3 regions of the Burkholderia sp. BCC1996 genome follow, and region 1 is predicted to be linked to each of the others. Evidence: riboswitches for the same ligand, from Rfam matches in the RefSeq annotation. Region 1 holds a riboswitch; each other region holds the start of a gene.
The links. A riboswitch is a leader RNA that binds a small molecule or an ion and turns the genes downstream of it on or off. The one in region 1 is predicted to bind glycine.
Positions count from the first base shown of each region.

Region 1 (3,274 bases):
GCGCGCCAGGTGCTCCAGGCCGGCCGCCACGTCGTCGTCGACAAGCCCGTCACGCTCACGGCCGACGAAGCGCTCGCGCTCGCGCGGCTCGCGAATGCGCGCAGCCGCCTGTTCGCACCGTTCCACAACCGCCGCTGGGACGGCGACTTCCTCACCGTGCGCCGCATCGTCGAATCCGGCGAACTCGGCCGGCTCACCTATTTCGCGTCGCACTTCGACCGCTTCCGGCCGACGCCGCGCACGCGCTGGCGCGAGGAGCCCGCACGCGGCGGCGGCCTGCTGCTCGATCTCGGCCCGCACCTGATCGATCAGGCGCTCGCGCTGTTCGGGCTGCCGGAAACGGTCAGCGCCACGGTCAAGACACGCCGCGACAACGGCACGGCGCCCGATTTCGTGCACCTGCTGCTCGGCTATCCGGACAAGGACGTCGCGCTGCATGCGAGCGCGCTGTCGGCGATCGAGCCCGCGCGCTTCACGCTGCACGGCACGCGCGGCAGCTACCAGAAGTTCGGGCTCGACACGCAGGAAGAGCAGTTGAAGGCCGGCCTCACGCCGGATCACGTCGAGTTCGGCGGCGGCAACCCGCCCGGCGTGCTGCGCGTGCTCGACGGCGAGGTCGAGGTCGAGCGGCCGGTGCCGACGCTCGACGGGCAGTACGCGGAGTTCTATCGCGCGCTCGCCGCGTCGGTCCACGACGGCGCGCCGTTCCCGGTCACGCCGCAGGACGCCGTCGACGTGATGACGATCATCGAGCTCGCCGCGCAGAGCGAGCACGAAGGCCGCCGGGTACCGTTCGTGCGTCGCACCGTCTGACGGCCGCCGGCCGGGTCGTCGTCGCCCCGGCCGCAGCCGCCACCGCGCGCCGCCCCCGGCAGCGGTCACGCGTCAGCCGCCACGGCGCCACGTTCCCGAACATTCCGTTACAAATGGTGCGGGAACGAAAGTCAGCGGTCGTCCGGTCTGACGCGTTTCTCAAAAAGTCGATCCGACACCAAACCGTCAGGAGAATGTGATGCAACGGTTGATTCGCGCAGCGGCATGCTGCGTCCTGGTTTCCTCGCTCGCGGCCTGCGTCGTGCAGCCGCAGCGGCCGGCCCGACAGGCGCCCCCGCCCCCGCCGCGGCCGAATCCGCAGGTCGTCGCGAACGATCGCCTGCAGGAGGTCCAGGGCCGGATCGACAACCTGCACCGGCGCATCGACGCGCGCGTGAACGGCGGCTACTACCCGCCGCCGTACGGCGCGCAGCTGCACCACCGCCTCGACGTGATCCGCCAGGAAGCGAACGACATGTCGGGCCAGCACAACGGCGGCCTGTCCGGCGACGAGCAGCGCGTGCTGAACCAGGAACTCGACACGGCCGCGCGCGCGATCGGCGAGTAATCCCGGCCATGCCGGCGCCCGCCGGTGCCGGCAGAAGCGGCGGCGCCGCACGCCGCCGCTTGTCGCGAAGCGACATTCTTTTGCTCAAATTGACAATGCCCACCCGCTCGCGTACAGTCGCCCGCACGCGTCGGGAGAGCGTGTGACCGCGTAGCAGCAACGCCGGTCGCGCCGCCGAAGGGGCACACCCGCAAACTCTCAGGCAAAAGGACCGACCGCGTCGGGGAATCCCGTCCGCGCATTGCGCGGGCCGCACTCCCCGCACTCTGGAGAGCGGCAGTAGCCCGCAGCACATTGGCTGCGCGGGCAGGCTGCCCACCGAAGGGGCGCGCGTTCGCCGGCTCGTGGCCGCGGCGCAATCTCTCAGGTATCGAGGACAGAGGGGCATGTACCGGATCGTTTCGCAGGCCCCAAGGCCGCGACGGTCGGCACATGGCCGTTCTGACCCGCGCGCAAGCGCCTTGCCTGAGGCCTCGATGACTGCACTGAATCAAACCCCGCTCAACGCCGCGCACCGCGCGCTCAATGCCCGCATGGTCGACTTCGGCGGCTGGGACATGCCCGTCAACTACGGCTCGCAGATCGAAGAACACGAAGCCGTGCGCACCGACGCCGGCATGTTCGACGTGTCGCACATGTGCGTCGTCGATTTCACCGGCAGCCGCGTGCGCGCGTTCTTCGAGCACGCGATCGCGAACAACGTCGGCAAGCTCAAGATCCCCGGCAAGGCGCTCTACTCGTGCCTGCTCAATCCGCAGGGCGGCGTCATCGACGACCTGATCGTCTATTACTTCACCGAAGACTTCTTCCGCGTCGTCGTCAACGCCGGCACGGCCGAGAAGGACATCGCGTGGTTCAACCAGCTCAACGAACAAGGCGGCTACGGCCTGACCATCGCGCCGCGCCGCGATTTCGCGATCGTCGCCGTTCAGGGCCCGAACGCCCGTGAAAAGGTCTGGACGACGGTGCCCGCCGCGCGCGCCGCGACCAGCGAGCTGAAGCCGTTCAACGCCGCGCAGGTCGCCGGCACGCCGTTCGGCGACCTCACCGTCGCGCGCACCGGCTACACGGGCGAAGACGGCTTCGAGGTGATCGTCCCGGCCGTGCACGTCGAAGCGCTGTGGAACGCGCTCCAGCAAAACGGCGTGCGCCCGTGCGGGCTTGGCGCGCGCGACACGCTGCGCCTCGAGGCCGGCATGAACCTGTACGGCCAGGACATGGACGACACCGTGTCGCCGCTCGACGCGGGCCTCGCGTGGACGGTCGACCTGTCGGCGCCGCGCGAGTTCGTCGGCCGCGCCGCACTCGAGGCAAACGGCACGCGCGCCGCGTTCGTCGGCCTGATCCTGCAGAAGGAAAACGGCAAGGCGGGCGGCGTGCTGCGCGCGCACCAGAAGGTCGTCACGCCGCACGGCGAAGGCGAGATCACGAGCGGCACGTTCTCGCCATCGATGCAGGAGTCGATCGCGTTCGCGCGCGTGCCGGCGGCCGTCCAGGTCGGCGACACGGTCCATGTGCAGATTCGAGACAAGCAACTTCCCGCGCGCGTGGTAAAACTGCCGTTCGTGCGCAACGGCAAGGTCCTCGCTGCGTAACGACCGGGAGGCGACCGGGAGGCCGCCTGCCGCGAAGCCGGGAAATGGCGCCCGGCGCAACCACACCCGGCGCGCCCCGGCGGCGCGCCAGCATAACGAACACACCCTTTTATCCAGGAGCATCCGATGAGCAACGTCCCGGCCGATCTGAAGTACACCGACGAACACGAGTGGGTCCGCACCGAAGCCGACGGCACGCTGACGGTCGGCATCACCGATCACGCGCAGAGCACGCTCGGCGACATCGTCTTCCTCGAGCTGCCGCAAGTCGGCAAGTCGGTGAACGCGGGCGACGCCG
Region 1 covers NZ_CAJPHM010000022.1:105,590-108,863, forward strand. The annotation lists gene U4Z64_RS28105 (oxidoreductase) at 1-813, shown strand, start outside; gene U4Z64_RS28110 (hypothetical protein) at 1,013-1,381, shown strand; glycine riboswitch at 1,503-1,606, shown strand; glycine riboswitch at 1,638-1,771, shown strand; gene gcvT (glycine cleavage system aminomethyltransferase GcvT) at 1,858-2,976, shown strand; gene gcvH (glycine cleavage system protein GcvH) at 3,103-3,274, shown strand, end outside.

Region 2 (3,274 bases), on a different contig from region 1:
CGGCGCGCGATCGCGGTCAGTCCGTGCGGGCCGTGATAGGCCGCGTAGAAGCCGGCGATATTGGCGAGCAGTACTTGCGCGGTGCAGATGTTGCTGGTGGCCTTCTCGCGCCGGATGTGCTGTTCGCGCGTCTGCATCGCGAGGCGCAGCGCCGGGCGGCCGTGCGCGTCGATCGACATGCCGACCAGTCGTCCCGGCATCGTGCGCTTGAACGTGTCGCGCGTCGCGAAATAACCGGCGTGCGGGCCGCCGTAACCCAGCGGCACGCCGAAGCGCTGCGTGGTGCCGACCGCCACGTCGGCGCCGAATTCGCCCGGCGGCGCGAGCAGGGTCAGCGCGAGCAGGTCGGCGGCGACCACGGCCAGCGCGCCGTTCGCATGCAGGGTGCCGACCACGTCGCGGTAATCGTGGATGTCGCCGAAGGTGCCCGGATATTGCAGCAGCGCGGCGAAACAGCCGGTGGCGGACAGATCGCGGCGCGGATCTCCGACGACGATCTCGATGCCGAGCGGCTCCGCGCGCGTGCGAACGATCTCGATCGTCTGCGGATGGCAATCATGTGCGACGAAGAAGATCCGGCTGTCCGACCGGGCGAGGCGCCGGCAGAACGTCATCGCCTCGGCGGCCGCGGTGCCTTCGTCGAGCATCGACGCGTTGGCGATCTCGAGGCCGGTCAGGTCGGCGATCATGGTCTGGAAGTTGAGCAGCGCCTCCAGGCGGCCTTGCGAGATTTCCGGCTGGTACGGCGTGTAGGCCGTGTACCAGGCCGGATTTTCCAGCACGTTGCGCTGAATGACCGGCGGCGTGTGGGTGTCGTGGTATCCCATGCCGATGAACGAGCGGAACACCTGGTTGCGGCCTGCCAGTGCAGCCAGCCGGTCCAGCGCGTCGGCTTCGGTGCAGCCGGGAGGCAGGGCGAGCGGCGCATCGCTGCGGATCGCCGCGGGGACGACCTGCTTCACCAGCTCGTCGACGGAGTCCACGCCGAGCACGGCCAGCATCGCGGCCTGTTCGTCTGCATCGGGGCCGATGTGGCGGCGGACGAACGACTCGCGCTGCGCGACGGAATCGAATGCGTTCATGGCCGTCTCCGTCATTCGCCGATATAGGCGCGATACGCGGCGGCGTCCATCAACCCGGTCAGCTGCTCCGGGCTGTCGATGCGCATCCTGAAGAACCAGCCGTCGCATTCCGCCGAATCGTTGACGAGGCTCGGCGTGTCGCCCAGGGCGGCGTTCGCTTCCAGCACGGTGCCGGACACCGGCATCTTGACCTCGCCGGCGGCCTTGACCGATTCGACGGTGGCGGCCTCGTCGTACTGGGCAAAGGCGTCGCCTTCGTTTGGCAGTGCGACATAAACCAGATCGCCCAGCTGCGATTGCGCGTGGTCGGTAATGCCGACGGTGGCGCTGCCGTCGTCTTCGACGCGCAGCCATTCATGGGATTCGGTGTATCGGACCTCGCTCATATGCTCTCTTCCTGACAGGGTTGCGTTGAGTGATGCGGCACACGCAAGCCGGAAGTGCACGGGCGGGAGGATGATCGACGAGTCGGCATCCGGACGAGACCGGGGCATTCCAGGCTGCGTGCCTGATGCCCCCTCTGTCCGTTTGCCTGAGAGATTGCGCGCCCCGGCGGGGCGCTTCTCCTTCGGCGAGGCTTGGTCGACGACCAGAGGCCTACTCTCCAGAGCGCTAATCGATGCGTCAGTCCTTTTGCCTGAGAGTTTCTGGGGCGATTCCCCTTCGGCGCCGCCGGACGGCGGTCTCTCCTGACACATCCCGATAGCTGGCGACAATCTAGTCGCACGCCCGCGGCGGTGTCAACACCTCGTTCGACTGCCCATGCGGCGAGGCAGATGCCGCGGCACGGCGCAGGCGCGCCGAAAACGGCGCGCGGCATGGCGGAGCAAGGCCGCGCCGCGATCGCGGCCGGTCGATACTTCGGTGGAGACCGAAATGAATATCCGATATCGACTATCTGTCCGCCGGCGGGGGGCGGTTGCCCGACTGGGCCATCAGGTCGTCGAGGAACGCGCGAAGCACGGTCGGCTGTGCGGCGCCGCGACGCGTGATCGACGAGAACGGCCACGCGGACGTGAGCTGTTCCGCGGCGAGCTGGCGCATCTGGCCGGCGTCGACCCACTGTCTCGCGTAGTGCCGCGGCAGAAAGCCGATATACGCGCCCGTCAGGATCAGGATCGCCTGTGCCTCGACATTGTCGACGGTCGCGGCCGCGCTGCCGCTCTCGAGCAATTGCAGGTCGCGCTGCTGCAGGAACGCGCGCGCGACCACCTGGCTTTGCCGGACGCGCTCGATCAGCGCGTCGCCGGTGGCGTCGGTCGAGAACAGCGGATGGTAGCGGCTGCAGTAGAGGCCGTCGGGCTCCTCGTACAGCTGCGTGTAGGACAGGCCGGCGACGGTGAGCGGGAAGTGGCCGATCGCGAGGTGCAGCCGCCCGTCGAGCACGCGCTCCTCGAGCTCGGCCGGCGTGCCGATGTAGATGTCGAGCTGGACGTCGTGACCGCGCGAGACGAACCGGCGCAGCGCGAGCGGCAGGATGCTGTCGGTGTCGGTGACCGTGTTGTCGATGATGCCGAGATGAAGCCGGCCCGAGATGCGCTGCTTGAGCGCATGTGTGTCCATGCAGAACGCTTCCACCGCGAGCGCGAGGCGCTGCGCGGATTCGTAGGTTGCGACGCCGTGTTCCGTCAGACGAAAGCCGCTGCGGCCGCGTTCGCACAATTTGACGCCGAGGCGCGTTTCGAGGCTGGTCATCTGCTCGCTGATGGTCGACTGGCTCACGTTCAGCGCGGCCTGCGCGGCGGAGAAACCGCCGCATTTCACGATGGTCATGAAAATCCTGAGCAGTTTCAGGTCGATGTCCTGCAGCTGTTTCACGTTCCGTTCTCCTCCGTCCGTCACATCGGAATATCCGATATGGACATCTGATGCCTGCTATTTTTCCGGAAAAAATTTTTGCCCATAGTGACCGCAAAGGCAAGCGCATGGACGGCCGTGCGCCCGAAGACGAATCCGCATACGGATGGAGACGGAGACAATGCAGAACAACAGCTATGAAAAGGGCAGGCTCAACCTGCCGTTCGTCGGTCACTGCACCTTTGCGAAGGCGCCGGTGTGTCTCGACTGGGAGAACATCGACGCGGACGTCGCGATCCTGGGTGCGCCCAACGACATGGGCACCCAGTGGCGCTCGGGCGCGCGCTTCGGCCCGCGCGGCATTCGCGAGGCGTCGACGCTGTTTTCGTTCGGGC
Region 2 covers NZ_CAJPHM010000041.1:11,039-14,312, forward strand. The annotation lists gene gcvP (aminomethyl-transferring glycine dehydrogenase) at 1-1,097, opposite strand, end outside; gene gcvH (glycine cleavage system protein GcvH) at 1,094-1,576, opposite strand; glycine riboswitch at 1,698-1,784, opposite strand; gene U4Z64_RS34820 (LysR family transcriptional regulator) at 1,977-2,900, opposite strand; gene speB (agmatinase) at 3,061-3,274, shown strand, end outside.
Region 2: another riboswitch for glycine. It lies ahead of gcvH (glycine cleavage system protein GcvH); the one in region 1 lies ahead of gcvT (glycine cleavage system aminomethyltransferase GcvT).

Region 3 (3,274 bases), on a different contig from region 1:
CCTCCGGGCAATAGGGTCGGTCGATAAAAGGCAACGGCAGCAATGACAACCCAGTGACAGAAGCAGTAAAAACACTGAAAGAGATAACCAAGTGTACTGTTCGCCTTATCGGCCCACGTCCGTATCGGCGCGAAGATTACAGTTTGTGTTACGGTAATTGAAATGCTTGCTGCAGCGAATGCGATGACTATACAAGTCCAAAGAGCTTGGAGTTCTGGAAAATCGATGTTCATGAGGCGACCCTTTCTTCGACGGAGACCACTGGGTGCAAGTTCGATAGACATATCAATCAAGCGCGCAGCATCTCATGTATCAACGAAAGATACATGAGATGCTGCGCCGCGTCAATTGCCGGCGCAGGATCGCCACGCGAACTGCCTCAGGTCGCCCACGTGGGCAGCTAGCGGACTGCACAATGCGCATCCTGGCCGACACGATCTAGAGAGCACGTAACTGCTGCGCGAGACCCCACAACTCAGTGTGGTGATTTCGCGCTTATCTCACTCGAGATTGCTTCAGCTACTCCCTCTGCAGTCACTGCCGACAGCGTCCAACCGAGGTGGCCATGGCCAGTGTTATAGAACACCCCACAGCGCTTTCCGCGCCCCACTTTCGGAAGCATGCATGGCAGCATTGGACGAAGTCCCGTCCAAGGAGCGACGCGGGCCGTCGATACTTGCGGGAAATGTTCCCGCGTCCACCGTACCAATGGTTCGATGCGGTCCGCACGTATGTCCCGATTGAAGCCGTTAAGCTCAGCAGTTCCCGCGACCCTAAAGCGGTCCACCCCGAGCCTGCTGGTGACGATCTTCGCGCTGTCGTCGAGTAAGCTGACCCAAGGCGCATTCTCGTGGCTTATGGGATCGTCGAGATTTACAGTAATCGAATAACCTTTCACGGGATATACGTTCACGTGATCACCAACCATCGCAGCAAAATCCCGACTGCGCACGCCAGCACATATCACGAGGCTGTCAAATGCAGAAGTGTCTTGCTGCCCCAACGTTTTGGTCGTTAGAACCAACTGCGCTCCACTCTCCTCGCGGATCGACTGCACGGTTGTTTCGTAGCGAAATTCGACCCCGCGTCGTGCGCATGTGTCCGCAAGACCACGCGTAAACTTGTGAATGTCGCCCGTCGAATCGGATTCTGTGAAAAAACCACCATAGAATTCGCCATGTAGCGTTGGCTCAATCTTGCGAATTTCTTCAGGCGTGACAGGGCGACGGTCGAGCCCCCCCTCTCGCAACAGCGCATTGACTTTCATTGCGGCGTCGAACTCTCTACGCGTCGCGTAGAAGTGCAGGATACCGCGTCGTTCCAGATCGAATGCAATGCCTTCTCTCGCGGCAATCGCAAAAAGGTGTTCGCGCGCGGCAATTGCAAGACGCACCGTTTCGATAGTATTGGCTTGGTAACGCGGAATCTGCCGCAAAAATTCTCCGATCCAACTGTATTTATGCCAATCGGGGCGCGGATTCATCAGTAACGGCGCGTCGCGCGTGAACATCCAGCGCAATCCCTTCATTACGGTTGCACGGTTGTTCCAGACTTCGGCATTACTGGCGGACAACTGCCCGCCATTCGCGAATGACGTTTCCATCGCCGCATATCGATGACGTTCGAAAACAGTGACCTGATAGCCGCGTTGCGCGAGGGCGTACGCAGTTGTGACGCCAGTGATCCCGGCGCCAATAATGGCAATTCGTAACATGACATGGTCCATGCAAACGTTGAGCACTGCCGACTGACTTACGCACTACCCAGCCAGCACCGTAGCCCCATCTGTCCATGTACCTGAGAGTTTCGCAAGCCGCCCAGTCCGGCGGCAGTTCCCCTTCGGTGGGCGCTTGGCGCCGCTCTCCAGATGTTCTAGTTGTACGGTCCTTTTGCCTGAGAGTTTCCGGGGCGGTTGCTCCTTCGGCGCCGTCGCGTCAGACGATCTCTCCCGTACCACGTGTTCGAACGCTTCTACACTACTTCGAAATCCCCCGCTCATCCTTTACTTCATGCCGCAGCGATTGCGGCTCAGGATTATCTCGTGCCCCCAAATTTTCTCTATAACATGAGAGTTACGACATCTAACATGAATTCACGAATGTCGATGACCATGCGCCTCTCCGTCATTTGGCACCCGGTTCACCAAAAGTAGGAGGGAGCCAATCGCTAAAACACATGACATTCCCAACAAACCAAATTGAGTGCTGCCGGTCAGCGTCTTAATCCACCCAATAAATGTCGGGCTCATGAAACCACCGATAAGGCCAGTAGTATTAATTAACGCGATCCCCCCCGCAGCTGAGTCGCCCTTCAGATATTCGGACGGCGTCGCCCAAAACACTGCATATGCCATATACATCATCGTATTAGCGATCGCAAGCAACAGCAGTGATGTGACCAATTGCCCCGTGAGCAATGCAGCGCCCGCGATCGCCAGCGCCCCAACTAGTGCTGGAACTGCGCTGTGATAGCGGCGCTCACGATGCATGTCAGAACTCCGGCTACCAAAATACATCCCAAAGGCCGCCACCGCATGTGGAATAGCGGAATAGAGACCGATATGCAACATGTTGGTCACCCCCCGCTCTTTTAGAATGGTTGGCAACCAGAAACTCACCACATACATACTCGCAATCACGCAGAAGTATGCTGCGCACATCAAATAGATACGCGGGTCCTTCAGTACATGCGCAAACGAACGATGCTTCGGGGCCGGCGAGCCAAGCTCCGCAACCAGTAGACACTTCTCAGTTTCGGTCAACCACTTCGCATCACTCGGTCGGTCAGTCAGGAAAAATCGCGCTACGACACCAAGCACAACACATGGCAGCCCCTCCAACAGAAACATCCATTGCCACCCTGCGAGGCCATGAGCACCTGAAAACTTGGTCAGAATCCAAGTTGACATGGGACCGCCAAGCGCACCGCCGATCGGCCCGGCAAGCGTAACAATCGCAATCACCCTAGCCATGCGCTTCTCGTTATACCAATACGTAAGATAAAACAGCATGCCCGGAAGAAACCCCGCCTCGAATACACCGAGCAGGAAACGCAAACAATAGAACATCGTATCGTTCCGCACAAACAAAGTCGCGGCAGAAGTTATGCCCCACAGCACCATAATTCTACTGATCGTCTTTCGAGCGCCCACACGAAGCATCCATAAATTGCTAGGCACTTCAAACAAAACGTACCCAACAAAAAAGATGCCCGCTGCGAGGCCATACACGGCATCCGAAAAACCCAAATCGTTCTGCATTTGCAGTTTCGCGAA
Region 3 covers NZ_CAJPHM010000056.1:3,538-6,811, forward strand. The annotation lists gene U4Z64_RS36850 (hypothetical protein) at 1-233, opposite strand, end outside; gene U4Z64_RS36855 (D-amino acid dehydrogenase) at 476-1,714, opposite strand; glycine riboswitch at 1,872-1,961, opposite strand; gene U4Z64_RS36860 (MFS transporter) at 2,093-3,274, opposite strand, start outside.
Region 3: another riboswitch for glycine. It lies ahead of U4Z64_RS36855 (D-amino acid dehydrogenase); the one in region 1 lies ahead of gcvT (glycine cleavage system aminomethyltransferase GcvT).